Regions from separate parts of the Rhizobium sp. BK049 genome, predicted to be linked through region 4. Evidence: predicted binding sites of a transcription regulator. Region 4 holds the regulator's gene; each other region holds the start of a gene.

Region 1 (7,552 bases), on a different contig from region 4:
TGCTCTCAACCTCCATCCGGCCGCCGTAATCGCCGACAATATCCTTGGAGATGACGAGCCCGAGGCCGAGACCACTCTCCTTCGATGTGTTGAACGGCGTGAACAGGCCCTTGCGGATTTCAGGCGAAATGCCGGGGCCGTTGTCGACGATCGTCAGGGTCACCATGTCCGCATCGGTTGATGTTCTGACCTCGACGCGCCCCGCCTCAGCCTTCGGCGCCACTGCCTCCAGGGCGTTCTGAAGCAAATTGATGAGCACCTGCTCGAGGCGGATCCGGTTTCCCATGACCTGCAGCGCGGCCGGCGGCAGCTCGATGTCAAGCGTATCCATGCGGCCGGCAAAGCGGCTGCGCAACAGCATCACCGCACCCTCGATGACTTCCCTCAGGCCAGTCGGCTCGGCACTGCTGCGGCCCTTGCGGGCGAAGGTCTTCAACTCCTCGGTGATCGTGCCGATGCGCTCCGTCAGCGCCGCGATGTTCTGAAGATTATCGCCGGCAGGCGCGGTTTGGCCGCGCTCGAGGAAGGTGCGGGCATTGTCGGCATAGGCGCGGATGGTCGCCACCGGCTGGTTGATCTCGTGGGCGACGCCGGCGGCCACCTGGCCCAGGATTGCCAGCCGGTTGGCCTGCACCAGATCCTGCTGTACCGCCTGGAGCTTCTGCTCCGTGCTGCGGTGACCGGTGATCTCGGCCTGCAGGCGATCCCGGGCCTGGCTGAGATCGAGCGTCCGCTCGGCTACGCGCCGTTCCAGTTCTTCGCGCGCCTGCTGTTCGCTGAAGATCCTGAGCGTGATCGTCTGGCGGCGGCGCAGGAGGAAGGCGGCGCCTGCCAGAAGCGGCAAAAGCAAGAGCAGCGCCAGCATGCGCGTTTCGCGGACCGCCGCATCGACGGACGGCCCCAGCGCTACAAGATGCTGCAGATGCCACCTGGTTGCGGGGACTGGCATCGCGACCCCAAGGAAGCTGGTTTTTCCGGCGCCGCCGGGCATGACGATCTCGACGACGTCAAGCCGGTCGCCCAGATGTCGGACGATATCGAGCGGCAATGGCTGAAGCGGCGCATCACCAAATTGCAGGCTCTCGCGGATCGCCGTCAACCGAGCCTCGGCGATCCGGCCGATCGTCATGAACCGCCATGAGGGAACGCTTGTTATGAGGACGATGGCGCGATCGTCGATGACGTAGGACGGTGCGCCCGAGGCATTCCAATCCGCCTCGACATCGTCGAATTCCACCTTGACGACGACGACGCCCAGAAGACCGCTGCTGCCTGATATCCGCTGGGAAATATAAAGGCCCGGCTTCTTGCTGACCGTCCCGAGCGCGAAATGCTCGGCCTGTCCTTCGGTGACCGCGCCCTGGAAGTATTCGCGAAAACGATAGTCATTGCCGACGAAGCTCGTCGGTTCGAGCCAATTGCTGGCCGAAACCGCGATGCCGTTCTTGTCTATGACGTAGATGACGGCAGCCTTCGTGCCGGCGGCCAGCGTCTCCAGCTTCCGGCTGAGCTCATCGAACGTGGCGGTGTCGCGCCCCGCCAAGGCGGCGGCGAGCGCGGTATCCTGCGACAGCACGAAGGGCAGCGCCCGGTATTTTTCGAGGACCGTGCGCAGCAGCGCTACATTCATCCTCGCATCGGTGCGTGCTTGTTCCTCCAGGGCCGCCTCTGCCCGGCGCCGGCCGATCTCGCCGCTGACCCAGAGGCTTGCGAGGACGGCCGAGAGGGCGAGCACTGCATAGGCCCACCACATCCGTCGGATGCGGTGCTGCAAGGGCAAGGAGGGCCAAGGCCTTTGCGAGGTTGACAAGGACATGGGGGATTTGTGCATCTTTCCGCACGAGACGCAAATAGATTTGTGTGGTTTTTCGCATCTCCTGAAAGACCCCAAGGGTCTATTGAAAGTTTTTATGCAGGAAATACAACGCTCTAGAAAGGCTACTCGAAACTGGCACGGCGCTTGCGAAAGAGATGGCAACAACGGCTGAGCTGTTGGAGTGAAGCGAACGGCTCGGGAGGCCGGAGTTCGTTCCGGACGAGCCTTTAGGAGGACATCATGACCGTAGCACCATTCGATGCAGTCGCGGACAGCAAGCGAAGAAAACCCTTTTATGCCCATCTTTACGTTCAGGTTCTCGCCGCCATCGCCGCGGGTATCCTGCTCGGCCATTTCTACCCCGAACTCGGCACGCAGCTGAAGCCGCTCGGCGATGCCTTCATCAAGCTCGTCAAGATGATCATCGCGCCGGTCATCTTCCTGACGGTTGCGACCGGTATTGCCGGCATGAGCGACTTGAAGAAGGTCGGCCGCGTCGCCGGCAAGGCAATGCTCTACTTCCTGACCTTCTCGACCTTGGCGCTCGTCATCGGCATGGTCGTCGCCAATGTCATTCAGCCCGGCGCCGGCATGAATATCGATCCGGCTTCGCTCGACCCGAAGGCCGTCGCCACCTTTGCCGAGAAGGCGCATGAGCAGAGCATCGTCGGCTTCCTCACGAATATCATCCCCACGACGATTGTCGGCGCCTTTGCCGATGGCGATATTCTGCAGGTATTGTTCTTCTCGGTGCTGTTCGGCATTGCGCTCGCCATGGTCGGCGAAAAGGGTGAGCAGGTCGTGACCTTCCTCAATGCGCTGACGGCTCCTGTCTTCAAACTTGTTGCCATCCTGATGAAGGCCGCCCCGATCGGTGCCTTCGGCGCCATGGCCTTCACCATCGGCAAGTACGGCATCGGCTCGATCGCCAACCTCGCCATGCTGATCGGCACCTTCTACATCACCTCGCTGCTCTTCGTACTCGTCGTTCTCGGCGCCGTCGCCCGCTACAACGGCTTCTCGATCCTGGCGCTGCTGCGCTACATCAAGGAAGAGCTGCTGCTGGTTCTCGGCACCTCGTCGTCCGAGGCCGCACTGCCAGGGCTGATGAACAAGATGGAAAAGGCCGGCTGCAAGCGCTCGGTCGTCGGCCTCGTCATCCCGACAGGTTATTCCTTCAATCTCGACGGCACCAATATCTACATGACGCTGGCCGCCCTCTTCATTGCCCAGGCAACCGGCATCCAGCTCTCCTGGGGTGATCAGATCCTGCTGCTGCTCGTGGCGATGCTGAGCTCGAAGGGGGCCGCTGGAATCACCGGCGCCGGCTTCATCACGCTTGCCGCGACGCTCTCCGTCGTGCCCTCCGTGCCGGTCGCCGGCATGGCGCTTATCCTCGGCATCGACCGCTTCATGTCGGAATGCCGGGCGCTGACCAACCTCGTCGGCAATGCGGTCGCGACGATCGTCGTGGCACGCTGGGAAAAGGAACTGGATACCGCGCAGCTCGCCGCAGCTCTCGGCGGCCAGACGGAAGAGGGCGTCCCGGCTGTGACGCTTCAGCCGGCGGAATAAAAGGCGGCTTTGTTCGCCCTTCTTGGATATTTGCAGCGGCCCGTCATGTGATGGGCCGTCGCTTTTTGCTAAATCTCGTTCTGCTCAGCCACGATTGTCGCCGAGAAGGCGATCATAGACGGCGCCGATCGCGTTTGCTTCCTTCTCCAGCGCGAAATTCGCCCGGACATGACGCAGCGCATTCTCGCCATGCGCGATCGCCAGCGCCGGATCCGCGATATAGGGGGCGATGGCCCGGGTCAGCGCCTCACCATCGCCGGCGGCCACCACCGAGCCGGTCTCGCCTTCGGCGATGAGTTCGGCATAGGCGCCGGCGTCCGATGCCACCACCGCGGTCCGCGAGGCCATGGCTTCGAGCGGCGTCAGACCGAAGCCCTCATTGCGGGAAGGGGCTACGTAAAGCGTCAAACGGCGATACCAGATTTTGATATCGGGCACTTCACCGAGGAAAAGGATACGGTCGGCGAGGCCCGCGGCGGCGACATCGGCCTTGAGCTTTTCGCCGAAGGCGGTGTGCTCCGCCGTCACGCGGCCGGAGACGACGGCCGTCCATTCGGGGTGCTGCGGCAAGAGTTCGATCATCGCTTGGACGAAGAGATCGGTGCCTTTCTGATGGCGCACGCGGCCGAAGCAGCCGACGAGATAGCGTCCGCGCAGCCCGGTGGCGCCAATGCCATCGTCGGCCGTTTCCGGCGGGTGGAACAAGGAAAGGTCGACGCCGTGCTGGATGACCGTGTGAGGCACCTCGAGAAAGGAGCCGGAACGGTCGCTGGTCGCGATTACCGCATCCATGCGGCGGATCAGCCATTTCGTATAGGTGGTGTGACGGCGTTGCGCGGCCGAGGTGAAGAGCAGCTTCAGCGGCATGCGCAGGACATGGCAAAGCAGGATGCCGACGGCCATCTCATTGTTGCGGCGGGCGTGCCAGACGCGGTGACGGCGCCGGGCCGGCGGGCGCCACAGCCCAAAAAGCTGCGCCCAACTCAGTTTTGGCAGGCCCTCCGGCAGGCCCGGCCCCAGCGTTGCTATGCGCATGCCAAGCCGGATCTGGCACGGGATGAGCTGGACGATGGTCGAGGTGACGCCGGAGAGCCGGCGCTTGAAATTGGGCGCGATGATCTCGACGTCACGAATGTCCGGCAAGGATGAATCTCATGTCTGGCGGGCGATCAGCCCCAGGAAACCTGGAGGATTTCGTAGGCCTTGGAGCCACCCGGTGCGTTGACCTCGATGGAATCGCCGACTTCCTTGCCGATCAGCGCACGCGCGATCGGGGAGGAGATGGAGATGCGGCCGGCCTTGACGTCGGCTTCCTGGTCGCCGACGATCTGGTAGGTCTTTTCTTCCTCGGTGTCCTCGTCGACGAGCTTCACCTTGGCGCCGAACTTGATCTTGTCGCCCGACATCTTGGTGAGATCGATAACCTCGGCGCGCGCCGTCAGGTCTTCCAGCTCGGTGATGCGGCCCTCGTTGTGGCTCTGGGCTTCCTTCGCGGCGTGGTATTCGGCATTTTCGGAAAGGTCGCCATGAGCACGGGCTTCGGCGATCGCCTCGATGATTCGGGGACGCTCTTCCTGCTGACGCCAGCGCAGTTCTTCCTGCAGCTTGACGAAACCACCCTGTGTCATCGGTACCTTATCAACCATTTTTCTGTCCTTCACTCCTTGCGGCCGCCCGTCTTGCGTCAGCACAGTCAGGCACACACAAAAGAAAACAGGTCCCGAAGGGGAGCTTCGGAACCGTGCCACAATCATAGTTGCATGCTTATAGCAGATCGCCACGGCTGATTTCCAGAAAATTCGCATAAATGAAACCCAACCCGCTGGTACGTCAGGTGATGTGCGCCAAAACGGGGCATAAAGCGGGGACGTCGGGATTGACTTTGCAGACAAGAACATATAGTGAACATTCTAATGAAGAAGTCGCTAACCGAACGTTTGGCCATCCTTTCAGACGCCGCGAAATACGATGCTTCCTGTGCTTCCAGCGGCACGGTGAAACGCGATTCGAGCAGAAGCGGCGGACTGGGTTCGACCGGGGGGTCCGGCATCTGCCATGCCTATGGTCCGGATGGGCGGTGCATTTCGCTTCTGAAGATCCTGCTCACCAATTTCTGCATCTATGACTGCGCCTATTGCGTCAATCGCTCCTCTAGCAATGTCGAGCGGGCACGCTTCACCGCGGAGGAGGTCGTCTGGCTGACGCTCGAATTCTACCGCCGCAACTATATCGAAGGCCTCTTCCTGTCCTCCGGTATCATTCGCTCTTCCGATTACACGATGGAGGAGCTGGTCCGCATCGTGCGTGAGCTGCGGGTAACCCACAATTTCCGCGGCTATATCCATCTCAAAGCGATCCCTGAGGCGTCGCCGCATCTGATCGAGGAGGCGGGGCTTCATGCCGACAGGCTGTCGCTCAATATCGAACTGCCGACCGATAGCGGGATTTCCCGTTTCGCACCGGAGAAGAAGCCTGCCAGTATTAGGCGATCGATGGGGGACCTCCGGCTCAAGATCGAGGCGGCCAGTGAGCCGACATTAAAGACGAGGAAACGACAGCGTTTCGTCCCGGCCGGCCAGAGCACGCAGATGATCGTCGGCGCAGATGGGGCCAATGATGCGACGATCCTTGCGAGCAGCGGCCGGCTTTACAGCAGCTATGGCCTGAAGCGCGTCTATTACTCCGCCTTCAGCCCCATCCCCGACGCGTCGAAAAACCTGCCGCTGATCAAACCGCCGCTGATGCGAGAACACCGGCTCTATCAAGCAGACTGGCTGTATCGGTTCTACGGTTTCGGCATCGAGGAAATCACCGCAAGCCAGGCGGACGGCATGCTTGATCTCAATCTCGATCCAAAGCTTGCCTGGGCCCTTGCCAACCGGGGCGAGTTTCCGGTCGACATCAACAAGTCTGAGCGTGAGCGACTGCTGCGTGTGCCGGGCCTCGGCACCAAAACGGTGAAGGCGATCGTTTCGGCGCGCCGTTTTCGTCGCCTGCGGCTCGATGATCTCTCCCGGCTGGGCGTTTCGATCAAGAAGGTCCAGCCCTTCATCGCCGCGGAAGGCTGGTCGCCAAGGCGGCTGATCGACCGCCCGGACCTGCGGGCCATGTTCGAGCCGCAGCCCGAACAATTGTCGTTGCTATGATGCGCCGGGTGGTTCTCGCAGGACGCGGAGATCTTGCCGAATGGCGTGACGCGGCACGCGCCCTGGCGGCGGCCGGCATATTGCCGGAGGAGATCGATTGGCGCGAAAGGAGCGCCGAGGCCGATCTGTCCTTTCAGCGGGACGCCATGCCGCCGGCGCCCGCGACGACACGCAAGCCGATGACGGTGCCGCCCGCCTTCATAGGGCTTGCTGAGATGGTTCTTTGCCATTCCGATCCGGCGCGATTTTCTCTGCTGTACCGTCTGCTCTGGCGGCTGCAGATGGACCGGCAGCTGTTGGAGGTGACGTCCGATGAGGATGTCGTGCGGGCCAAGCTGATGGCGAAGAGCGTTCGGCGCGACGCTCACAAGATGACGGCCTTCGTCCGTTTCAAGGAAGTTGGTGCGGTATCGGCAGCGCGTCGGAAATTCCTCGCCTGGTTCGAGCCCGACCATCATATCGTCAGACGCACGGCTCCCTTCTTCCAGCGGCGCTTCAACGACATGGACTGGCTGATTGCAACGCCGAAGGGATCGGCGGCCTGGGACGGAGAGCGGCTGACGATTGCCGACGAGCCGTGTGAAAAGCCCAATCTCAGCGATGCCACCGACGAGCTCTGGCGTACCTACTACGCCAATATCTTCAACCCGGCGCGATTGAAGGTGAAGGCGATGCAGGCGGAGATGCCGAAGAAGTACTGGAAGAACCTGCCGGAGGCGGATCTCATTCCTGGCTTGATTGCATCGGCCGAAAGCAAGGTGCGGGAGATGGCGGCGCGGGAGGCGACGCTATCGCTGCCGTTCCACGACCGCTTGCAGCAGGCGGCACGCAATCTCCCCGCAGAACCTGAGGCTCCAGCGGGCACGCTGGAAGCACTGCGCGCGGAAGCCGCCGTCTGCACGCGCTGTCCGCTGCATGCCAATGCCACCCAGACCGTGTTCGGGGAGGGGCCGCGCGATGCGCAGGTGATGTTTGTCGGCGAGCAGCCGGGCGACCAGGAGGATATTGCCGGCCG
Region 2 (7,552 bases), on a different contig from region 4:
ACCCCATGAGCAATTCATCCGTCGTCATCGCCAGCGCAGGTCGAACCGCAGTCGGCTCGTTCAACGGCGCTTTTGCAACGGTCCCCGCGCATGAACTCGGCGCGGCCGTCATCAAGGGCGCGCTCGCGCGTGCCGGTGTCGATGCCGGCGAGGTGGATGAGGTGATCCTCGGCCAGGTCTTGGCCGCGGGTGAAGGCCAGAACCCGGCCCGCCAGGCGGCGATCAAGGCCGGTATTCCCAAGGAGGCAACGGCCTGGGGCGTCAACCAGCTTTGCGGCTCGGGCCTGCGCGCCGTCGCGCTCGGAATGCAGCAGATTGCCACCGGCGATGCCAGCATCATCGTTGCCGGCGGCCAGGAATCCATGTCGATGGCGCCGCATGCTGCGCATTTGCGCAGCGGCACGAAGATGGGCGACATGAAGATGGTCGATACGATGATCAAGGACGGCCTGACCGACGCTTTTCACGGTTACCATATGGGCATTACCGCCGAGAATATCGCACGGCAGTGGCAGCTGTCGCGCGATGACCAGGATCAGTTCGCCGTCGCCTCGCAGAACAAGGCTGAGGCCGCGCAGAAGGCCGGCCGCTTCACCGACGAGATCATTCCCTACGTTATCCAGACGCGTAAGGGCGACGTGACCGTCGATTCCGACGAATATATCCGCCACGGCGCGACGCTTGAGGCGATGGGCAAGCTTCGTCCGGCCTTCGACAAGGAAGGCACGGTTACCGCCGCCAATGCCTCCGGCCTCAACGACGGCGCTGCCGCCGCCGTGCTGATGAGCGAGGCGGAAGCGGCGCGGCGCGGCATTCAGCCGCTTGCCCGCATCGTTTCCTGGGCAACGGCGGGCGTCGATCCGTCCATCATGGGCACCGGCCCGATCCCGGCGTCGCGCAAGGCGCTCGAAAAGGCCGGCTGGTCTGTGAACGATCTCGATCTCGTCGAGGCCAACGAAGCCTTCGCGGCACAGGCTTGCGCTGTCACTAAGGATCTCGGCTGGGATCCGTCGATCGTCAACGTCAATGGCGGGGCGATTGCGATCGGCCATCCGATCGGCGCCTCCGGCGCGCGCATTCTCAACACCCTGCTGTTCGAGATGAAGCGCCGCGGCGCGAAGAAGGGCCTCGCCACGCTTTGCATCGGCGGCGGTATGGGCGTCGCCATGTGCTTTGAAGCACTTTAAACAGCATACGATCCGTCATTGATTAAATGCCGCCACGAGCAGGCGAAAACACAGAGGGGAGCGGAACATGAGCAGAGTGGCTCTGGTCACCGGAGGTACACGCGGCATCGGCGCAGCGATATCCATGGCGCTGAAAAATGCCGGCTACAGGGTTGCGGCCACTTATGCCGGTAATGACGAGAAGGCTCATGCCTTTCACGACGTCACCGGCGTTGCGGTATTCAAATGGGATGTTTCGGACTACGCTGCCTGCGGTGAAGGGATCACCAAGGTCGAACGCGAGATCGGGCCGGTCGAAATCCTCGTCAACAATGCCGGCATCACCCGCGACGCGATGTTCCACAAGATGACGCCGCAGCAGTGGCACGAGGTGATCAACACCAATCTGACCGGCCTGTTCAACATGACGCATCAGGTCTGGAGCGGCATGCGCGACCGCAGCTTCGGCCGCATCGTCAATATCTCGTCGATCAACGGCCAGAAGGGCCAGATGGGCCAGGCGAACTATTCGGCGGCCAAGGCGGGCGATCTCGGCTTTACCAAGGCGCTTGCTCAGGAAGGGGCGGCGAAAAACATCACCGTCAATGCCATCTGCCCCGGTTATATCGGAACGGAAATGGTGCTTGCCGTGCCGGAGAAAGTGCTGAATGAACGCATCATTCCGCAGATCCCGGTCGGCCGGCTCGGCGAGCCCGAGGAAATTGCCCGCTGCGTCACCTTCCTCGTCTCCGACGATGCTGGTTTCATCACCGGTTCGACGCTGACGGCCAATGGTGGGCAATTCTTCGTTTAAGACAGGACGAACGTTTGTTGATTTGCAAAGGCGCGTTGCAGGACGCGCCTTTGGTTTTTGTTCGGGAGCTCAGAAGCGCTTGCCGGTGTTCCGGTCTCGCTGCACCCGAATCTTGACAGGCACTCGCTGCCGCGAGCGATCTCCGCTGCGAAGAGCTGAGACCGCGGATGTCAGGAAAGCCGCGGCAACGAGAATAGCGACGGTGGAATTCAGGACAATCTGGTCCATGCAAATATTCCTTTCAGTGCCTGCGCTCACGAAGGAAATATGCGCCAAGCTAGTGGGCGCCGGTAGATTTGACTTTCACGACCGTTCGTCAACGTCACATTGACGAACGCGCCGGCAAAGAAAACGGGCGCCGAAGCGCCCGTTGGGAGTCCGATATGACTTGTCGGTCAGTAGCGGCAACGAGCCTCGTAGCGGCGGCCGTAGCGGTCGCGATAGATGCAGTAGCCGCGGCGTTCGACCGACTGGCCGATCAGGGCGCCGGTCAGACCGCCGGCAACCGCGCCGACAGCGGCACCACCCCAGCTGTTGGTGACCGCGCCACCGATGACCGCACCGGTGCCGGCGCCGATCGCCGTGCCCTGTTCGGTCGCCGTGCAGGATGCGAGAGCGCCCACCAGCGCGCCGATAAGAACAATCTTCTTCATCATGTCGTAACTCCCCAAGTTGTCGGGCTTTAGATGCGGCCCATTAGTACAAGGATAATGATAATGACGAGAACTAGCCCCAAACCGCCGGAAGGTCCATAGCCCCAGCCACGGCTATAACCCCAGTTTGGCAGAGCTCCGATCAAGAGCAGAATGAGGATAACGAGAAGTATCGTGCCAAGCATGGTGTTTTTCCTTCATTTCATCCGCAATCTGGATGGACAAGAAACACGCATTGGCGATTTTTGTTCCCGGTTGGGCGCGTGAATTAGCACGCAAGGCGATTCATGGTTTGTGATCCGTCACCCCTCGCAAACCGTCCGTATGGTTAAAAAGGCATTTAAATACAATATGTTGCGGTGAACAAAGCAGGAAGGTCTCGATGTCTCCGATTCGTCGGTGATTCGTTCCGTTTTTGATCGACCCCACTGGGGCACGCGGGTCCGGCTTAACGCTGTGTGAATTTGCTCGCCGGAAGATTAACACCGACGTGACGAGACCTCGCCGCCTGCCCCGCATCTAGCGGCAGAACATGGCGACGCCACCAGATATGGCCGTGAACGAAAGGGGACAGCCGAGCAGTCGGCGATTCGTCGCTGATTTGTTCCGGATTTGATCGAGACGTTAATTTCGACGCATTTTTCACTTGGCAGAAAGCGTATGCCAGACCTCCGGCACGGTCACAAAATACCAACAGGAGAGAGATCCGCGATTCAGCATTTAGTAGGAAAAAGTGATTCAAAATCAATACTTAGCCGTGAACAAAAGCTGAATCAATAGGAGTCAGCGATTCGTCTCTGATTCGTTCTCACGCTGTTCCGAATTGGAAATACGCACCGTCGAGACGACTCGCAGAGGTCGCAATCCCCGACGCATTTTGAAATCTGCCCTTGCGTTTGCGGCGGTAGCTGTCCATGTGTTCTGTGCCTCCATCGAGATGGCAAAATTTTTCCCGGGGCGCGCCTGCCTCACTTGCATGGACCATGACTCTGACTTCGCAGCCGATGATTCTGAGCGGGCGCGGTGTGACCGCGGTGCTTGGACCAACCAATACCGGCAAGACCCATTATGCCATCGAGCGCATGGTCGCACACGGGACCGGCGTGATCGGCCTGCCGCTCAGGCTCCTGGCCCGCGAGGTCTATACGCGGGTGGTGGAGAAGGTCGGCTTGCAGAACGTGGCGCTGGTCACCGGCGAAGAAAAGATTTCGCCGCCCAATGCGCGTTTTTCCGTCTGCACTGTCGAGGCGATGCCGCGGGAGACCAAAGCCGCCTTTGTCGCGATCGACGAGGTACAGCTCGCAGGCGATCTCGAGCGTGGCCATATCTTTACCGACCGCATCCTGCATCTTCGCGGCCGCGATGAAACGCTGTTGCTGGGTGCAGGGACGATGCGGCCGATCCTGCAGCATATCCTGCCAGGTATCACCATCGTCGAGCGGCCGCGGCTTTCGCATCTCCTTTACGCCGGGCAGAAGAAGATCACCCGGCTGCCGCAGCGCTCCGCCATCGTCGCCTTTTCCGCCGACGAGGTCTATGCCATCGCCGAACTGATCCGCCGGCAGCGCGGCGGCGCGGCAGTCGTGCTGGGGGCGCTGAGCCCCCGCACCCGCAATGCGCAGGTCGCACTCTATCAGGCGGGCGACGTCGAATATCTGGTGGCGACCGATGCGATCGGCATGGGCCTCAACCTCGACGTCGATCACGTCGCCTTCGCCCAGGACCGGAAATTCGACGGCTATCAGTTCCGCAACCTCAATCCGGCCGAGCTCGGCCAGATCGCCGGCCGCGCCGGGCGGCACGTGCGGGACGGCACCTTTGGCGTCACGGGACAGGTCTCGCCTTTCGACGAGGAACTGGTGCAGCGCATCGAGGGACATGAATTCGACAACGTCAAGGTTCTGCAGTGGCGCACGACGGAGATGGACTTCTCCTCGATTCAGTCGCTGCGCGCCAGCCTGGAGGCCGGGCCGCGCGTGCCCGGGCTGACGCGGGCGCTGCCGGCGGTCGACCAGCAGGCGCTCGAGCAGCTTTCGCGCTACCCCGAGGTAATGGACCTCGCCGACAGGCCGGCCCGCGTCGAAAAACTCTGGGAGGCTTGCGCGCTGCCCGATTACCGGCGTATCACTCCGGCCCAACATGCCGATCTTATTTCGACCCTCTTTTCCGATCTCGTGCGCTATGGCACGGTGAACGAGCAGTTTCTTGCGGAGCAGGTTCATCGCTCGGATCGAACTGATGGGGAAATTGACACGCTTTCGGCGCGAATCGCGCAGATAAGGACCTGGACCTACGTTTCGAATCGGCCCGGCTGGCTTGCCGATCCGACACATTGGCAGGAAAAGACGCGGGAAATCGAAGATCGATTGTCCGATGCGTTACATGAAAGGTTGACGAAACGCTTTGTTGATCGCAGGACATCTGTGCTCATGAAGCGCCTGAGAGAGAATGCGATGCTGGAAGCTGAAATCAGTGTGAATGGCGATGTCTTCGTTGAAGGACATCATGTAGGGCAGTTGAGCGGATTCCGTTTCACCCCGGTGGCGGGAACGGATGGACCGGATGCCAAGGCGGTTCAGGCTGCGTCGCAGAAGGCGCTGGCGCTCGAGTTCGAGGCTCGTGCAGCCCGGCTGCATGCCGCGGGTAACAGCGATCTGGCGATCGGTTCGGATGGATTGATCCGTTGGCTCGGCGACCCGGTGGCGCGGCTTTCCGGCAGCGATCACGTCATGCGGCCGCGCGTGATCCTGCTCGCCGACGAGCAGTTGACGGGCAATGCCCGTGATCACGTCGCCGCCCGCATCGAACGTTTCGTCAATCATCACATCAGCACGGTATTGAAGCCTCTGGACGATCTGTCGCGCGCCGAAGACCTGCAGGGCCTTGCCAAGGGTCTTGCCTTCCAGCTGGTCGAAAATCTCGGCGTGCTCTTCCGCCGCGACGTCACCGAAGAAGTGAAGTCGCTGGACCAGGAGGCTCGCGCCTCGATGCGCCGCTACGGCGTGCGTTTCGGGGCCTATCATATCTTCGTTCCGGCCCTTCTGAAGCCGGCACCGGCCGAACTGATCACGCTGCTCTGGGCGTTGAAGAACGACGGTCTCGACAAGCAGGGCTACGGTGATCTCATTCCCGTGCTTGCCGCTGGCCGCACCTCCGTTGTCACCGATCCGAGCTTCGAGCGGATGTTCTACAAGCTCGCCGGCTTCCGTTTCCTCGGCAAGCGCGCCGTGCGCATCGACATTCTGGAGCGGCTTGCCGATATCATCCGTCCGCTGCTGCAATGGAAGCCCGGTCAGAACAATCGTCCGGAAGGCGCCTATGACGGTCGCCGTTTCACGACGACGACGGCGATGCTGTCGATTCTCGGGGCGACGCTCGAGGACATGGAAGAGATCCTCAAGGGCCTCGGCTATCGCGCCGATGCCGTGAAGGCGGAAGAGGCGTCGGCCCATCTTGCGGCGCAGGACGCAGCTTCAGCCCCTGCCGCCTCCGCGGAAATGTCCGGGGAAGAAGCGGTAGAAAAAGCCGATCACGACGATGCCGACGCGGCGACGGAAGAGGCTGCTTCCGAGCCATCAGCAGCCGAGGCGGCGTCGACGGCAGCCGAGACCCCCGCGCCAGAAGCGACCGACAACGACGCTGCGGCCGAAGTGACCGAGACAGCCGCGTCGACAGAGACTGCCGCTTCCGGGGAAGCTGGCGAGCCGGCGGAACCAAAGCCGGTTCTTTTGTGGCGTCTCGGCGGTCGCAATGACAATCACCGCCAGGCACGCGGCGGCTACGGCGAACGCAGGGGCGGCCAGAACCAGGAGCGCGGCGAGCGCAATCGTCGTCCGAACGGCGGTGAAGGCGGCGAGGGCAATCGCAGCGGCGACGGGCGCGACAACCGTCACGGCCGCGGCAAGGATGGTGGCGGCCGCGACGGCGGCAGGCCGCAGCAGGCAAGGGGCGAGCGCAAGGACCAGCCGCGCGGTGATCGTCAGGACCGTGGCGATCGGAAGGACCGCGGCGAGCGTAACGATCGCAATGACCGTAACGACCGGAACAACAATCGCGGCGCCCAGCCGCTGCGCTTCGAGGCCAAGCCGCCGCGCAAGGAGAAGCCGATCGATCCGGATTCGCCCTTCGCCAAGCTCGCAGCCCTCAAGGAACAGATGAAGAAGTAGTCATGGGCGGGGAGACACAGCCGGCAAGCGGTTCGCGCCAGCGCATCGACAAGTGGCTGTTCTTCACGCGCGTGGTGAAGTCGCGCTCGCTGGCCCAGAGCCACGTCCAGTCAGGGCATGTGCGCATCAATGGCGAGCGCTGCAGTCACCCGAGCCAGACGGTCAAGCCGGGCGACCGCGTCGAACTGACGCTGGAGCGGCGCGACGTCATTCTCATCGTGCGTCTCGCCGGGGAACGGCGGGGTCCCTATGAAGAGGCTCGCCTGCTCTATGATGACCAGTCCCTGCCGCCGGATGAGACAAAACGTCTCACGCCGTTTGAGCAAGCGACCCGTGCGACCGGTACCGGCCGTCCGACCAAAAAGGAAAGACGTGCAATCGACAGGTTGATGTCGGACGAGGATTAGAAAACTCTGTCTGTGGTGGCGGCTTTTGCAGATCGTTTATCCTTGAAATCCGCCGCTAAAGCCGATAGGTCACTGAAAACCTGCCGGAAGCGTGCTTGCCTGCCAAGCCTGTCCACGCTTTTCGCCCGGCACGGGGATAGGCGCGACGTTCCAGGTTGCCCGGTCCCATCCGCATGAAATCCTGGAGTTCTTCATGACCTATGTCGTGACCGACAATTGCATCAAGTGCAAATACACCGATTGCGTGGAAGTCTGCCCTGTCGACTGCTTTTATGAAGGCGAGAATTTTCTCGTCATCCACCCCGACGAATGCATCGATTGCGGCGTCTGCGAACCGGAATGTCCC
Region 3 (7,552 bases), on a different contig from region 4:
GCCGATGTTGCCGGCACCGAAGCTGCCAGCGTCGTCGTGAAGATCGGGCGTCTTTGCTTCATGATATTGCTCGCACTGCAGGTCGCTTCCGGCATCGAGAGGGTCCATCAATTCCTTTTCACCGACATGCCGCTCAGCCGAGCCCAGGATCTCGGCTCGTTCATTGAATCTCGTCCTGATCTCAAGGATGCGATCATCATGGCGGATCCCGACTATCTTGTTGAAGCCTTGCCCTATTACGTTTCCAATCGCACCTATCTTCTAAGAGAGGAACGGTTCGGTGCCATTGTGCATTATACCCGCAATGCGCGGCTTTCTCTCAGCCTTGCCGACATTCTGCAGACGGCGCGGCAGTTGCAGCAAAGCGAGCATGCCCCCGTCGTCATTCTTCTCTCACAGCGGCTTGACCGAATTGCCGCGCCGGTCTCATTGCGCGAAAGTTACAATTGGCTGCTGTCCCTGACGCCAGAGGACATTTCCGCATTCCGGAGCGAGACGACCCTCGTCAAGCGCTTCGGCCCCGTTGCCGGCAGCGATGAGACATTCGACGCCTATTTGTTGAAATAGTCGGCGATCGCAAGCTCATTGGCGCAAGGCATCTGCGCTTTTAATCGCAGCGATGCCATGCGCCCGCATCTCGTCGATAGCGGCGGCAACACCTTCGGGGGTAATGCCGCGACTTGCATCCTCGATGAAGCGCACGCGCACCCCAGGCATCATCTCGAGCGCGTCGAGCGCCGAGAACTTGACACAGTAATCGGTTGCCAGCCCGCAGACGTCGAGATCGGTGACACCCTGTTCCTGGAGAAAATTGGAAAGACCGGTCGAAGCATCCCGGTCATTGTCGCGGAATGCCGAATAGCTATCGATCCTGGGATCCTCGCCCTTCTGCTGGATCAGGTCGATCTCTTCGGATCTCAGGTCCGGATGCAGTTCGGCGTCGAGCGTACCCTGGATACAGTGGTCGGGCCACATCATCTGTGGCTTGCCAGACAATTCGCCCATCTCGAAGGGAGCGGCGCCCGGATGGGCGGAGGCGAAACTGCCGTGGCCGGGCGGATGCCAGTCCTGCGAGGCGACGATCAAATCATATTTGCCGCTGTCGATCAGCCGGTTTGCGACGGGAACCACCTTGTCGCCGTCCGGCACGGGCAGATTGCCGCCGGGACAGAAGCCGTTTTGGATATCGACGAGCAGCAGCGCTTTCATCAAGGCCAATCCCTTCGCGTTATTGCAATGCAAATGCCAAATGCACCGAACACACCACTAGTGGATTTCCCAGCGCGGGTGCGCAAGTGTTAATTCTAGTACCTCCGGTAGTGGCTGGTCGAAAAAGCACACGCTAATGCAACCATGGATATTGGTCGCGATGACTCTCCTCTCGAAATGGCGGGAGGCGAAGGTTCTACGCTACGGGATCTCCCCGGCAGAGCCTCATTTTCCCGGTGTCAGCCTTCATCGGTTTACCGGCTGGGGTGCTGCAGCACCGTCTTCGACGGCGACGTCCGCTCGATCTTGCCCGCCGCTGCGATTTCTGCCTTTCTTGGCTCATCAGCAATCGAGATTGAAGCTATGTCCGAGCCTCAAGCAGATGAAAAGATCGATGCCACCTTTCGCAATGGCTCGCTGACTGCGACCGGGATCATTCTTGGTTTCTCCCTCAATTTCATCAGTCTCTGGGTGTCCAATCCCAATGACTGGAGCCGCGTCGATCTGCTACCGATGTCGTTCCTGACTGTCGGTATCGCCATTCAGGTGAAGGTATTTGCCGATCTGCTCGCGCGCGACTCCCTGCTCGCCGCAAAATATGACCGGGCTCGGCGACTGTTCCTGATCGGGCTGTCGATCGTCGCCGTCGGAATGGGGATCGCCCTGCTGAACGATATTCTCGGACTCAGCAGTATGCGGATGTTCGGGTAAGGGTTCCCACGCGGTATCACCGCAAATCACACGCGCTCGACGAACCCGTCCAGCACCCGTTTCTGGCCGGCGCGATCGAAATCGATCGTCAGCTTGTTGCCTTCGATGCCGGTGATGTTGCCGTTGCCGAATTTCAGGTGAAACACGCGGTCGCCGAGGGTGAAGCGCGACGGCTCCGAGGACGTGGACTTCGCCACCAGCTCGCCGTCGATCATGCGCCCCTTCGGGCCGCTTTCGCCGTAACCGATGCGTTCGACAGCGTGGCCGGAGCGGGTGCCCCAATTGTCGCGCGTGGCGTCGGTCCTGTTGGCCTGCGCGCGTTTCCAGCCGGGGGTCGAATAGGAGTTGGCGAAAGGTTCGGCCTTGTCGAAGCGGGACTGGCCGTAACCGCCGCGGCCGTAAGCGCCGTAGCTCTGTTCCATCTCGGCGACCTCGACATGGGTCTCCGGCAGTTCGTCGAGGAAACGCGAGGGCAGGGTCGATTGCCAGAGACCGTGGATGCGGCGGTTGGAGACGAACCAGATGTGGCAGCGGCGTTTGGCGCGGGTAATGCCGACATAGGCGAGACGGCGTTCCTCCTCCAGGCCGGCGCGGCCGCTTTCATCGAGCGAGCGCTGGTGCGGAAAAAGGCCTTCCTCCCAGCCGGGCAGGAAGACGGTGTCGAATTCCAGGCCTTTGGCCGAGTGCAGCGTCATGATCGAGACGGCGTCGAGGTTCTCGTTGGTCTCGGCGTCCATGACGAGCGATACGTGCTCGAGGAAGCCGCGCATCGACTCGAAGCTTTCCATCGAGCGGATCAGTTCCTTCAGGTTTTCCAGTCGACCCGGGGCTTCGGCGCTCTTGTCGTTCTTCCACATGTCGGTATAGCCGGACTCTTCGAGGATCTGCTCGGCAAGTTCGGTATGCGGTGTGTTTTCAAGCAGCACCTGCCATCGGCGGAAGGATTGAATCACATCGAAGAGGGCTTTGCGCGCCTTTGGCTTCAGCTCGTCCGTTTCGATGATGTCGGCCGCTGCCGCCAGCATCGGGATGTCGCGGGCGCGGGCATAATCATGCAGCGCACGCACCGTCGTATCGCCGAGGCCACGCTTCGGCGTGTTGATGATGCGCTCGAAGGCGAGGTCGTCAGCGGGTTGTGCGACGAGCCTGAAATAGGCCATGGCATCGCGGATTTCGAGGCGCTCATAGAAGCGCGGGCCGCCAATGACGCGGTAGTTGAGGCCAAGGGTGACGAAGCGATCTTCGAATTCGCGCATCTGGAAGGAGGCGCGCACGAGGATTGCCATGTCGTTCAGCAGATGCTTGCTGCGCTGGAGTTGCTCGATCTCCTCGCCAATGGCGCGGGCTTCCTCCTCGGAGTCCCAGGAGGCGTGAACCTGCACCTTGACGTCATCGGGATCGGTGCGATCGGTGAACAGCGTCTTGCCCAGGCGCCCTTCATTATGGGCGATCAGATGGGCGGCGGCACCGAGGATATGTTCGGTCGATCGGTAGTTGCGCTCGAGCTTGATCACTTTGGCGCCCGGGAAATCCTTCTCGAAGCGAAGAATATTGTCGACCTCCGCACCGCGCCAGCCATAGATCGACTGGTCGTCGTCACCGACGCAGCAGACATTCTGCGGCTCGCCCTTGCTGCGCTGGGCCAGCAGCCTCAGCCACATATATTGGGCGGTGTTGGTATCCTGATATTCGTCGACGAGGATATAGCGGAAGCGGCCGTGATATTCCTTTAGGAGATCCGGATTCTTGCGGAAGATCGCGATCGGATGCATTAGCAGGTCGCCGAAATCGCAGGCGTTCAGCGTCGACAAGCGCGCCTGATAGGCGAAATAGAGATCGCGGCCGCGGCCATTGGCGAAGGCGCGGGCATCGCCTTCGGGAATGTCGGCCGGTCCGAGGCCCTTGTTCTTCCAGGTGTCGATCATGCCGGCGAACTGCTTTGCCGGCCAGCGCTTGTCGTCGAGACCTTCGGCCTGGATCAACTGCTTGATCAGGCGGACGACGTCATCGGTGTCGAGGATGGTGAAATCGGAACTGAGGCCAACCAACTCGGCATGGCGGCGCAGAAGCTTGACGCCGATTGAATGGAAGGTGCCGAGCCAGGGCATGCCTTCGACGGCGCCGCCGACGAGCAGGGCGATGCGCTCCTTCATCTCGCGCGCGGCCTTGTTGGTAAAGGTGACGGCGAGGATCTGCGACGGGAAGGCGCGGCCGGTATTGAGGATGTGGGCGATGCGGGTCGTCAGCACGCGTGTCTTTCCGGTGCCGGCGCCGGCGAGCACGAGGACAGGACCTTCCAGCGTTTCGACGGCTTCAGTCTGTTCCGGGTTCAGTCCAGCGAGATAATCCGACCGCTTGCCGCCGTCGCGCGCCGCCATGGCGCGGGCGGCGATGCCGCCGCCAGCGGCGGGTCTTCCGACTGCAGCGACGGACGGCTGCGGCTTGCGCGCCACTTCGCCGGGCTCTTCGTCGAAGAAGGGAATATCGTCGAAACTATTGCTCATGGCGCGTAATGTAGTGATTCGGGAAGGAAAGACCAGAAAAGATGTTCTGCTTTCATTCCCGAACCACCACTATTGCCTGGGTGCGGGTGGCAAGGCTGCCGCGGGTGAGCGGGCGAAAAATTCCGATCGCAGCCTGTCGAACCGGCGCCGACCAGACGTCCTCGAAGCACGGACAGAAGTCCGGGATACTCGCCAACAAGGAGGCTGTCTATGCCGAAGGTCATTTCAAATCTCTGGTTCGCCGAGCAGGCACGCGAAGCCGTCGAATTCTACGTGTCGATCATTCCGGATTCCAGGATCGGCCGCACCACCATACTTCCGGCGGAAACGCCGAGTGGGCCTCCCGGCAGCGTCGAGCTAATCGAATTCACGCTCGGCGACCAAGCTTTCCTGGCGATGAAGGCCGGCCCGCTCGATAGCTTCAACCACTCGTTCTCGATCGCGGTTCTTCTCGATAGCCAGGCGGAGATCGACCGGATATGGGATGGCTTCCTCGCCAATGGCGGCACGCCGGAGGCATGCGGCTGGCTGAAAGACCGCTGGGGCCTGTCCTGGCAGATCGTGCCGCGCGCTCTCTCGGAGATGATCGCCGACGAAGACCGCGAGCGGGCAAGGTGCGTCACCGAAGTCATGCTCGGGATGGTCAAGATCGATGTGGCTGCGCTGGAGAAAGCGTTCAACGGCTGAGAGCCGGGAGGCGCACGATCGCAATAAACCGGCGGGGGTGACTTCGCCCGGTTTCATCCTGCGGGGGCGCGCTCACTGCCCCGCAATCAGAGCCGGCTTGCTCTTGCCGGCGGGAAATCGCCGATTTTCCACGGCTCGAATCACGGGCGCTATTGCACACCTTTTTGACCTTCATGTCACGTCGCTAAATGTGCTGATATCGCGACGCCCCTTTTCTCAACTACAATAAGAACAGATTCGTAGAGTAAAAAAATACCGGTGCATGCACAATTTTGTGCATTGTCACAAACGGCCGGTCAGCGTGGAATATACCTACGAAACTATTGATTCTTAGGAACGCCGTGGCCATCTCGATGGTTATACGGCTTAGAGCCTGCGGCATAACCTTAATGGAGGTCCCATGCTGAGTGAATCCGTATTCGATGCGTTTACCCGCAGTTATGAAGCGCGTCGCGAAAGCGACATGTCGGTCTCGGAATATCTTGATCTCTGCAAGACCGATCCGATCGCCTATGCCAACGCCACCGAGCGTCTGCTCGCTGCCATAGGCGAACCACAGATGGTGGATACCGCCAAGGACGCGCGCCTCGGCAGGATCTTCATGAACAGGACGATCCGGGTTTATCCGGCCTTTGCCGGTTTTCACGGCATGGAAGAGACAATCGAACGCATCGTCTCCTTCTTTCGGCATGCAGCGCAGGGGCTCGAGGAGCGCAAGCAGATTCTTTATCTGCTCGGTCCGGTCGGGGGCGGCAAGTCGTCATTGGCTGAGCGGCTGAAGCAGTTGATGGAAGTGCATCCGATCTATGTGCTGAAGGCGGGTGACGAGATCAGCCCCGTGTTCGAAAGCCCGCTCAATCTCTTCGATCCGGAGACGATGGGCCCGCTCCTGCAGGAGCAATACGGAATCCCGCAGCGGCGGCTGAACGGATTGATGAGCCCGTGGTGCCTGAAGCGGCTCGACGATTTCGGAGGCGATATCTCCCGATTCCGCGTCGTCAGGATACAACCCTCGCGATTGCGCCAGATCGCAATTGCCAAGACCGAGCCAGGCGATGAGAACAACCAGGACATCTCCTCGTTGGTCGGCAAGGTAGATATCCGCAAATTGGAAACCTACTCTCAGAACGATCCGGATGCCTACAGCTATTCGGGCGGGCTGAACCGCGCCAATCAAGGCGTGCTCGAATTCGTGGAGATGTTCAAAGCGCCGATCAAGATGCTGCATCCGTTGCTGACGGCAACGCAGGAGGGCAACTATATCGGCTCGGAGAATATCGGCGCCATACCTTTCTCCGGAATCGTCCTTGCTCATTCGAATGAGGCGGAGTGGCAGACTTTCAAGGCCAACAAGAACAATGAGGCCTTCATCGACCGTATCTGTGTGATCAAAGTGCCCTATTGCCTGCGGGTGACAGAAGAACAGAGGATCTACGAAAAGCTGATCGAGGGATCGGAACTGGTGGACGCACCATGCGCCCCGGCAACGCTCGAAATGCTGGCGCGTTTCTCCGTTCTTTCGCGTCTGCGCAAGCACGAGAATTCGACCTTCTTCTCGAAGATGCGTACCTATGACGGCGAGAGCCTGAAGGAAAGCGATCCGCGTGCCCGCAGCGTCCAGGAATACCGGGATGCTGCCGGTATCGACGAAGGCATGGACGGAATATCGACCCGCTTCGCCTTCAAAGTGCTCGCCTCCACCTTCAATCACGACACGACTGACATTGGCGCTGATCCCGTCCATCTGATGTATGTGCTGGAACAGGCGATTCGTCGCGAGCAGTTTCCCGATGATGTCGAGAAGCGTTATCTGGAGTTCATCAAGGCCGATCTTGCGCCACGCTACGCAGAGTTCATTGGCAACGAGATACAGAAGGCCTATCTTGAATCTTATGCGGACTACGGACAGAATCTGTTCGACCGCTACGTAGATTATGCCGATGCCTGGATCGAAGATGTGGACTTCAAGGATCCCGATACTGGTCAGCTTCTCGACCGCGAGCTCCTCAATCAGGAGCTGACGAAGATCGAAAAGCCGGCGGGAATCGCCAATCCGAAGGATTTCCGCAACGAAATCGTCAAGTTCTCACTGAGATCGCGGGCAGCGAATGGCGGAAAAAATCCGTCATGGACGAGCTACGAGAAAATCCGGGAAGTCATCGAGAAGCGTATGTTCTCGCAGGTCGAAGATCTCTTGCCGGTCATTTCCTTCGGATCGAAGAAGGATTCGGAAACAGAAAAGAAGCATAGCGAATTCGTCTCGCGCATGGCCGCGCGAGGTTACACGGAACGGCAGGTTCGGCGCCTCGTCGAATGGTACATGCGCGTCAAACAGGCAAGTTAATGCGGAGCCATTATGCACATTGTCGACCGGCGGCTAAATCCGCGCGGTAAAAGTCTGGAAAATCGTCAGCGGTTCCTTCGACGCATGAAGGGAGCCG
Region 4 (7,552 bases):
CGGATGCATCCGGCTCCGGATCGGCCTGTGCGAAGTCGGCGCTGTCGGCGACGATGTCGCGAACATCCTTGTCGATCGCCTTCAGATCGTCTTCGGAAGCCCAGCCCTTTTCGATGAGGCGTGCCTTTACCTGCTCGATCGGATCCTGTTCGGAGCGCATCTTCTGCACTTCTTCCTTTGTGCGATATTTCGCCGGATCGGACATGGAGTGGCCGCGATAACGATAGGTCAGCATTTCGAGAATGATCGGGCCCTTGCCGGAGCGGCAATGTTCGAGCGCCTCGTCGGCCGCCGCCTTGACGGCGCGAACGTCCATGCCGTCGACCTGAATGCCGGGAATGCCGAAGCCGGAGCCGCGCAGCGAGTAATTCGACTGAGCGGTGGCACGGGCGGTCGAGGTGCCCATGGCGTAACGGTTGTTTTCGACGATATAGACGATCGGCAGCTTCCAGAGAGCCGCCATGTTGAAGCTCTCGTAGACCTGGCCCTGGTTGGCTGCGCCGTCGCCGAAATAGGCGATGGCGACATTGCCGTTGCCGCGGTAGTGGTTTGCAAAGGCAAGCCCCGTTCCGAGCGAAACCTGGGCGCCGACGATGCCGTGACCGCCGTAGAAATGCTTCTCTTTCGAGAACATGTGCATCGAGCCGCCCTTCCCGTGGGAATAGCCGCTGCGGCGCCCGGTCAGTTCCGCCATGACCCCGCGCGCCTCCATGCCGGTTGCCAGCATGTGGCCGTGGTCGCGATAGGCGGTGATGACCTGATCGCCTTCCTTCTGCGCCATCTGCATGCCGACGACGACAGCTTCCTGACCGATATAGAGATGACAAAAGCCGCCGATGAAGCCCATGCCGTAAAGCTGACCGGCCTTCTCCTCGAAGCGGCGGATCAGTAGCATCTCGCGATAGGCCTTGAGTTCCTCATCCCGGTCGAAGTCGGCTACCGGGCCTCCATTCGATGCTTTGGCTGCTGGTTTTGCTGCAGTTTTGCGGCTGGAAACGGTCGCGGTCTTTCGCGGCGCCATTCAACCCTCCCTATGGGTTTGTCATTTCTCGGTGGCGCGTACCATAGGGAAGAAATATGACCACAGCAATGCCATAATTGCATGGCTCGTATTCGACGCTAAATTATTGGAAATAAATTAGAAATTTCAATTAACCGAATTCCGGTTAATTGGAATAATGATTGAATATGACGATCTCGTCCGCACGCGACATATTCAGCTGATATCGCGCCTTTTCGTCCAGCATGTCCTTGTCGAGCGAGCCGTCACTCAGTAGCGCCACCTGGCTTTCCAGATGTTCGCGCTTCGCCTTCAGGACGGCAAGCTCCCTTTCGCGCGCAACGCGCTGACGCTCGAACGTCTCCGTCGCCCGCAGGCCATAATCGCCATGGATGCAATGATAACCGAAATAGGAAAGGAACGCGACCGTCATAGCCGGGATGACGAAGCGGCCGAGCTTTCTCTTCTTATGATGCTTTGTCCACATACACGCATGCTCTTGAACGCATTACCAATTCGTTCAGCATAACGCGCAGAGATTAACCGTTCATTGACCGTAACCGCCGGCAAGAAAAAACCCGCGCCGGTGAGGCGCGGGTCGAGCATTGCAAATCAGATCGGATCAGCCTTTGATGATCGAGCGGCCGGCATATTGGGCCTGGGGGCCTAGGCCCTCCTCGATGCGGATCAGCTGATTGTACTTGGCGAGACGGTCAGAACGCGACAGTGAGCCGGTCTTGATCTGGCCGCAGTTGGTGGCGACGGCGAGATCGGCAATGGTCGAATCTTCCGTTTCTCCGGAGCGGTGCGACATGACGGCGGTATAGGCTGCCTTATGCGCCGTGTTAACGGCATCAAGCGTTTCCGTCAGAGAGCCGATCTGGTTGACCTTGACGAGGATCGAGTTGGCGACGCCCATGCGGATGCCGTCGCGAAGGCGGGCCGAGTTGGTGACGAAGAGATCGTCGCCGACGAGCTGAGTCTTCTTGCCGATCAGATCGGTCAGCGCCTTCCAGCCCTCCCAGTCGTCTTCGGCCATGCCGTCTTCGATCGAGATGATCGGGTATTTGCCGGCGAGCTCGGCCAGATATTCGGCCATGGCGCCCGACTCGAGCGTGCGGCCTTCGCCCTCCAGAACATACTTGCCGTCCTTGAAGAATTCCGTCGAGGCGCAGTCGAGGCCGAGGCACATGTCGTCGCCCGGCTTGTAGCCGGCTTTCTCGATCGACTTCATGATGAAGTCCAGGGCTTCGGGCGCACTCTTCAGGCCGGGAGCGAAGCCGCCTTCGTCACCGACATTGGTGTTGTGGCCCTGCGCGGCAAGCTCCTTGCGGAGCGTATGGAAGACTTCCGAACCCATGCGCACGGCGTCGGCGATCGAATCGGCGCCGACCGGCAGGATCATGAATTCCTGGAAGTCGATCGGGTTGTCGGCATGAGCGCCGCCGTTGATGATGTTCATCATCGGCACCGGCAGGAGGCTGGCGGAAGCGCCGCCGACGTAACGGTAAAGCGGCAGGCCGGATGCCTGGGCCGCAGCCTTGGCGACGGCGAGCGAGACGCCGAGGATGGCGTTGGCGCCGAGGCGCGACTTGTTCGGCGTGCCATCGAGCTCGATCATGATGTTGTCGATCTGGATCTGATTTTCGGCATCGATGCCGCCGATCGCGTCGAAGATCTCGGTGTTGGCGGCCTCGACCGCCTTTTCGACGCCCTTGCCGAGGTAGCGCTTGCCGCCGTCGCGCAGCTCGACCGCCTCATGTGCGCCCGTCGAGGCGCCCGAGGGAACGGCCGCGCGGCCCATGCTGCCGTCTTCGAGATAGACGTCGACTTCGACGGTGGGGTTGCCACGGCTATCGAGGATCTCGCGGGCGATGATATCGGTGATTGCAGTCATGGGTTCTTCCTGCTCGGTGGGTGATAAGTCGTTCGAAGCCTGTCATAATCGAAGGCGTGCAAATTACAATGGCGCAATTTCCAGCCTTCGAGCGGGTATCGCATCGTGGCCTAAACCACGATCATGTCAGCCTGTTGAACGTTAGGCCTTGGCGATCGCATCGAAGGCAAGCAGCTTCTCAAGCAGTCGCGGCATGTCCTTGAGATAGACCATGTTCGGCCCGTCGGACGGTGCGTTGTCGGGATCCTGATGGGTTTCGACGAAGACGCCGGCAATTCCCGTCGCCACTGCCGCGCGCGCCAGCGTTTCCACGAACTCGCGCTGGCCGCCGGAGGAATCGCCCTGCCCGCCCGGCTGCGCCACGGAATGGGTGGCGTCAAAAATGACGGGAGCTCCCATCGCCGCCATGATCGGCAGCGAACGCATGTCGGAAACCAGCGTATTGTAGCCGAAGGAGGCACCGCGCTCGCACAAGAGCACATTCGGATTGCCGCTGGCGTTGAGCTTCTTCAGAACGTTCTTCATATCCCAAGGGGCGAGGAACTGGCCCTTCTTGACATTGACGGCGCGGCCGGTTCTGGCGGCGGCGATCAGAAGGTCGGTCTGACGGCAGAGGAAGGCCGGGATCTGCAGAACATCGACCACCTTGGCCACCTCGGCGCATTGCTCGGCCGTATGAACGTCGGTTATGACGGGAAAGCCGAATTCCTTCTTGAGGTCGGCAAAGACCTCCATGCCCTTTTCCAGGCCGATGCCGCGTTCAGCCGAGAGCGAGGTACGGTTCGCCTTGTCGAAGGAGCTCTTGTAGACGAGGCCAATGCCGAGCTTGCCGCAGAGCTCCTTCAGCGTGCCGGCGACCATGAAGGCGTGATCCCGGCTCTCCATCTGGCATGGACCGGCGATCAGCGACAAGCGGCCAGTATTGGAAAAAGTGACCTGGCCTTCGCCTTCGCCGATCCTGACTTCGGAATTCGTGTCGGTGCTCATCGTGTTTCCTCGAAGGCGAAGAGCGCACCCTGCCCGGGCGTGGGCTTCACCAGAATGCGATTGTTCTTGCGTGTGAATGTGATCCCGTTAGCACCCAAATGCGCTTCTGTCACGGCAAGATCGATGACGGTGAAGAGGATTGCCCGCCCTCGCAGGCCGCGATCGGCTGATGAGACAGCGGTTTCGAAATAGGCCTCCAGCCCTTCCGGCGTCATCAAGCTGATCTTTGCATTCGATGCCGCGATATTCATGCCGAAACCCGTTTTCTCCACCGCCGCCTGCCCAATCGCAAGCCCGACGAAGGCGGCGAATGCCGCCGGGTCCGGTGCACAAAGTGCGATCTCGGCAATGCCGATCACGCCATTGGCGTGCGTCTCCAGCGCGGCGCGATCTGTAGGGAACGAATTGATGCGCTGGCAAGTAAAGAGAAAGAAATCGGGGGCGCGCAAATCAGCTGCAAAGGCCAGCTTAAAGCTGCCGACGCTCTCCGAACCGTCCGGCATCCGCATCGGCCGGCTGAACTGCAACATCTCACCGGCGCTCGCGCCGTTGCTGACGAAGCGCTTATGATCGAGGTCGGCATCCTCGCTGAGGAAGGCCAGCGCAGAAAGTCCCTCCTCGCCGCAGCGGAAACGGAAGGCGCGATTGCGGGCGATGAAGACGTTGCCCTGGCGGGCCGCTGCCTCGCTCTCGTCGACACTCGCCACGCCAAGCGGCTCCAGATAGGTCTTGTCGGCGAAAAAGATGCAGGCATTCTCCGTTCCGAAGGGATGGCGCGCATCGGCGGCGACGGTGAAACCGAGCTTGCCGAGCCTTTCGCGCGCCAGATCGATATTGACCACGGGCAGCACGACATGATCCAGCGGGTGCGACTTGGCGGAATGCGCGTTCATGAATATCCTCCTGAAACCGGCAAGAGATGTGCGACAGCACCACCCCTCAATGCAAGACATGTGCGCCAATCCGGCAAATGAAAATAAAAATCTCCACGAGTTGGCGCGAGGGTTTACGGAAATTTAGCTACTTGCGGAACACATATGGAACATATAGTGTCCGTTCTGGATTTGTTTCAATCACGGGGTCTGACGTCGATGCTCACGCGCAAACAACAGGAGCTTCTCCTTTTCATCCATGAGCGCATGAAGGAATCCGGCGTTCCTCCCTCTTTCGACGAAATGAAGGATGCCCTGGATCTCGCCTCGAAATCCGGCATTCACCGCCTGATCACGGCGCTTGAGGAACGCGGCTTCATTCGCCGCCTACCGAACCGCGCCCGAGCGCTCGAGGTGATCAAGCTTCCGGAGGCCTATAACCCCAGTCTTCAGCGTCGCGGTTTTTCGCCGAGCGTCATCGAGGGCAGCCTCGGCAAGCCCCAGCCGGTCGCCGCCCCCGCTGCGCCAAAGCCGGTCGCCGACAATGGCAACTCCGTCTCCGTGCCGGTCATGGGACGTATCGCCGCCGGCGTTCCGATCTCGGCGATCCAGAACAACACCCACGATATCGTCGTTCCCGCGGATATGCTCGGCTCCGGTGAGCACTATGCGCTGGAGGTCAAAGGTGATTCGATGATCGACGCCGGCATCTTCGACGGCGACACCGTGATCATTCGCAACGGCAGTACCGCCAGTCCCGGCGATATCGTCGTTGCCCTCGTCGATGACGAGGAAGCAACGCTGAAGCGTTTCCGCCGCAAGGGCGCCTCGATCGCGCTCGAGGCCGCCAACCCGGCTTATGAGACCCGCATCTTCGGACCCGACCGCGTCAAGGTGCAGGGCAAGCTCGTCGGCCTCATCCGTCGCTATCACTGACGCCGGATGGGCTGGAATCGGTAAAACGATCATTGCGCCAATCATAGGCGCGATGGCGCATCCATGGTCGCGACAAAGCATCGAAGGCGGTGGTGACCTCCAGGCCGGCATCGGCGAAACGCAATTCGAGCGAGCCGGTCCTACGCAGCGTCTCGCCGGTGAAAAGCGTGCCACCTGAACGGCAGCTGTTGAAACGCAGACGGACCGAGGTCACGACGATATCGGCCGTATCGCAGGCCGGGCCGAGATAGGCGGCATTGTCGATAACGGTGACGATATGGCCATTGCCAAGTCTTGATGTGCACCAAGCCTTCTTGACGCAGGAAAAACGGTTTGCTTCACCGCCTGCGGCGGCTGCCCGCATCGCTGCACTCGCTTCGTTCTGCTGATCGCGGGAAAGCCTGACACGGCGGCCTTCTCCTTCCGGCGGAATGGCCGGACCATCCAGCATCTTCGGCGGATCATGTGTCGGCAGCACCAGCGCTCTCTGCCACTGGTCGAATATGAAATCCGGCGGGTTTTCACGGTTGGAAGCTATTGCCTCAGCCGCGACGACCGCAACCAGACTGCCATCCTCCGAAATCACCAGATCCGGCGGCCGGGGAACCGGCAGAAGCAGCACGATGAGCGTAGAGATGGCGATGATCGATGTGCCGACATGGCGCAGCCGAGTGCGCAGCAGCGTCAGCAGCAGAAAGCCTGCCACTGCCACTGCGAAATACCAGCCGGGCAAGCGGCCGATGCCGATATCACCGCCCCAGCCGGATACCGTCTTGGCAACCGCAATCACCAGATCGAGGCCGAATCCGACGATCTTCCAGAGCGGAGCGTCCAGACCGAAAGGCATGAGCAACATCGCCAACAATCCGGCCGGCATGACGATGAAGGAGATAATCGGCATCGTCGCAAGGTTTGCCGGCAGGCCGTAAGCCGTCAGGCGATGAAAATGCTCGATCGAAAACAATGCGGTGGAAAAGCCGCCGATCAGCGAGGTCAGGAAGATCCCGCCGAAGAAACCGGCGACGGCAACGACCGGCCTGATGATCGGCAGTTTCAGAAAAGCGTTTTCGCGGACACGCCTGTCCTTCCACAACTGATAGCCCGATACCAAGGCCAATGTTGCGGCAAAGGACATCTGAAAGCTCGGTCCCAATACTTCCGAAGGTGAAATGGCGATGATGATGAGCGCGGAGAGAACGACATTGCGCAGGCTGATCGACGGCCGGTCGAAGAAGACGGCAATCAGCATGATGGCCATCATGATAAAGGCGCGCTCGGCCGAAACCCCGAAACCGGAGATCAGGTAATAGGCGGTGACGGCGATGAGCGCGCCGGCAGCGGCGATCTTCTTTGTAGGATAGGCTTGGGCGACGCCGGGAAAGAGGCTGAGCAGCATCCGGAAGCCGACGAAGAAGATGCCAGCCGACAGCGCCATGTTGAGGCCCGAGATCGCGACGATATGGGCAAGGCCGGACTGGCGCAGCGCCTCCGTCGTCGCGTGCGATATGGCGCGCCGTTCGTCCGTCACCAGGGCAGCGGCAAAGGCGCCGGTGTCGTCGGGCAGGATCGATCTTATGCGGTCGCCGATGCTGCTGCGCAGCTGGTAGAGCCATTCGAGCAGGGCGTCCGCCGTCGACCTGGCCGCCTGCGGGCCTGCCTCCAAGTCGAGTTTCTCCGGCGCACCATAGAAGAAACCGTTGGCGCCGATGCCGTCGAAATAGGCACCGAAGGAGAAGTCGTTGAGCGCGGGAAGTGCGGGCCCCGCCGGCGGCGTCAGACGTGCCTTGCCGGTGATGATGTCGCCGATCTCGAAAGGCGCATCGGCACCCCGGACGATCGCGGTGATGCGTCTCGGCGGCC

Evidence for each region. The regulator LexA, encoded in region 4, represses DNA repair genes until DNA is damaged. The targets are predictions, from matches to a motif close to TGTTCNNNNTGTGTTCNG.
Region 1: FHT70_RS27380 (putative DNA modification/repair radical SAM protein) is a predicted target of LexA. The motif match lies at 5,282-5,299, and genes of this name have one in related genera.
Region 2: FHT70_RS18960 (helicase-related protein) is a predicted target of LexA. The motif match lies at 3,437-3,454, and genes of this name have one in related genera.
Region 3: FHT70_RS12895 (UvrD-helicase domain-containing protein) is a predicted target of LexA. The motif match lies at 4,467-4,484, and genes of this name have one in related genera.

Annotation. Positions count from the first base shown of each region.
Region 1 covers NZ_JACHYV010000036.1:23,678-31,229, reverse strand. Annotated here, with positions in the region: gene FHT70_RS27400 (ATP-binding protein) at 1-1,831, opposite strand, end outside; gene FHT70_RS27395 (dicarboxylate/amino acid:cation symporter) at 2,057-3,391, shown strand; gene FHT70_RS27390 (glycosyltransferase family 4 protein) at 3,476-4,534, opposite strand; gene greA (transcription elongation factor GreA) at 4,561-5,037, opposite strand; gene FHT70_RS27380 (putative DNA modification/repair radical SAM protein) at 5,305-6,537, shown strand; gene FHT70_RS27375 (UdgX family uracil-DNA binding protein) at 6,537-7,552, shown strand, end outside.
Region 2 covers NZ_JACHYV010000018.1:20,655-28,206, forward strand. Annotated here, with positions in the region: gene FHT70_RS18935 (acetyl-CoA C-acetyltransferase) at 6-1,187, shown strand; gene FHT70_RS18940 (beta-ketoacyl-ACP reductase) at 1,255-1,980, shown strand; gene FHT70_RS18945 (hypothetical protein) at 2,050-2,208, opposite strand; gene FHT70_RS18950 (glycine zipper domain-containing protein) at 2,376-2,636, opposite strand; gene FHT70_RS18955 (DUF3309 family protein) at 2,663-2,818, opposite strand; gene FHT70_RS18960 (helicase-related protein) at 3,617-6,799, shown strand; gene FHT70_RS18965 (RNA-binding S4 domain-containing protein) at 6,802-7,206, shown strand; gene fdxA (ferredoxin FdxA) at 7,400-7,552, shown strand, end outside.
Region 3 covers NZ_JACHYV010000010.1:71,274-78,825, reverse strand. Annotated here, with positions in the region: gene FHT70_RS12910 (hypothetical protein) at 1-567, shown strand, start outside; gene pncA (bifunctional nicotinamidase/pyrazinamidase) at 583-1,209, opposite strand; gene FHT70_RS12900 (hypothetical protein) at 1,573-1,920, shown strand; gene FHT70_RS12895 (UvrD-helicase domain-containing protein) at 1,947-4,424, opposite strand; gene FHT70_RS12890 (VOC family protein) at 4,635-5,111, shown strand; gene FHT70_RS12885 (PrkA family serine protein kinase) at 5,512-7,455, shown strand; gene FHT70_RS12880 (YeaH/YhbH family protein) at 7,468-7,552, shown strand, end outside.
Region 4 covers NZ_JACHYV010000008.1:206,127-213,678, reverse strand. Annotated here, with positions in the region: gene pdhA (pyruvate dehydrogenase (acetyl-transferring) E1 component subunit alpha) at 1-1,021, opposite strand, end outside; gene FHT70_RS11505 (septum formation initiator family protein) at 1,167-1,487, opposite strand; gene eno (phosphopyruvate hydratase) at 1,623-2,897, opposite strand; gene kdsA (3-deoxy-8-phosphooctulonate synthase) at 3,039-3,884, opposite strand; gene FHT70_RS11490 (VOC family protein) at 3,881-4,777, opposite strand; gene lexA (transcriptional repressor LexA) at 4,976-5,692, shown strand; gene FHT70_RS11480 (ComEC/Rec2 family competence protein) at 5,673-7,552, opposite strand, start outside.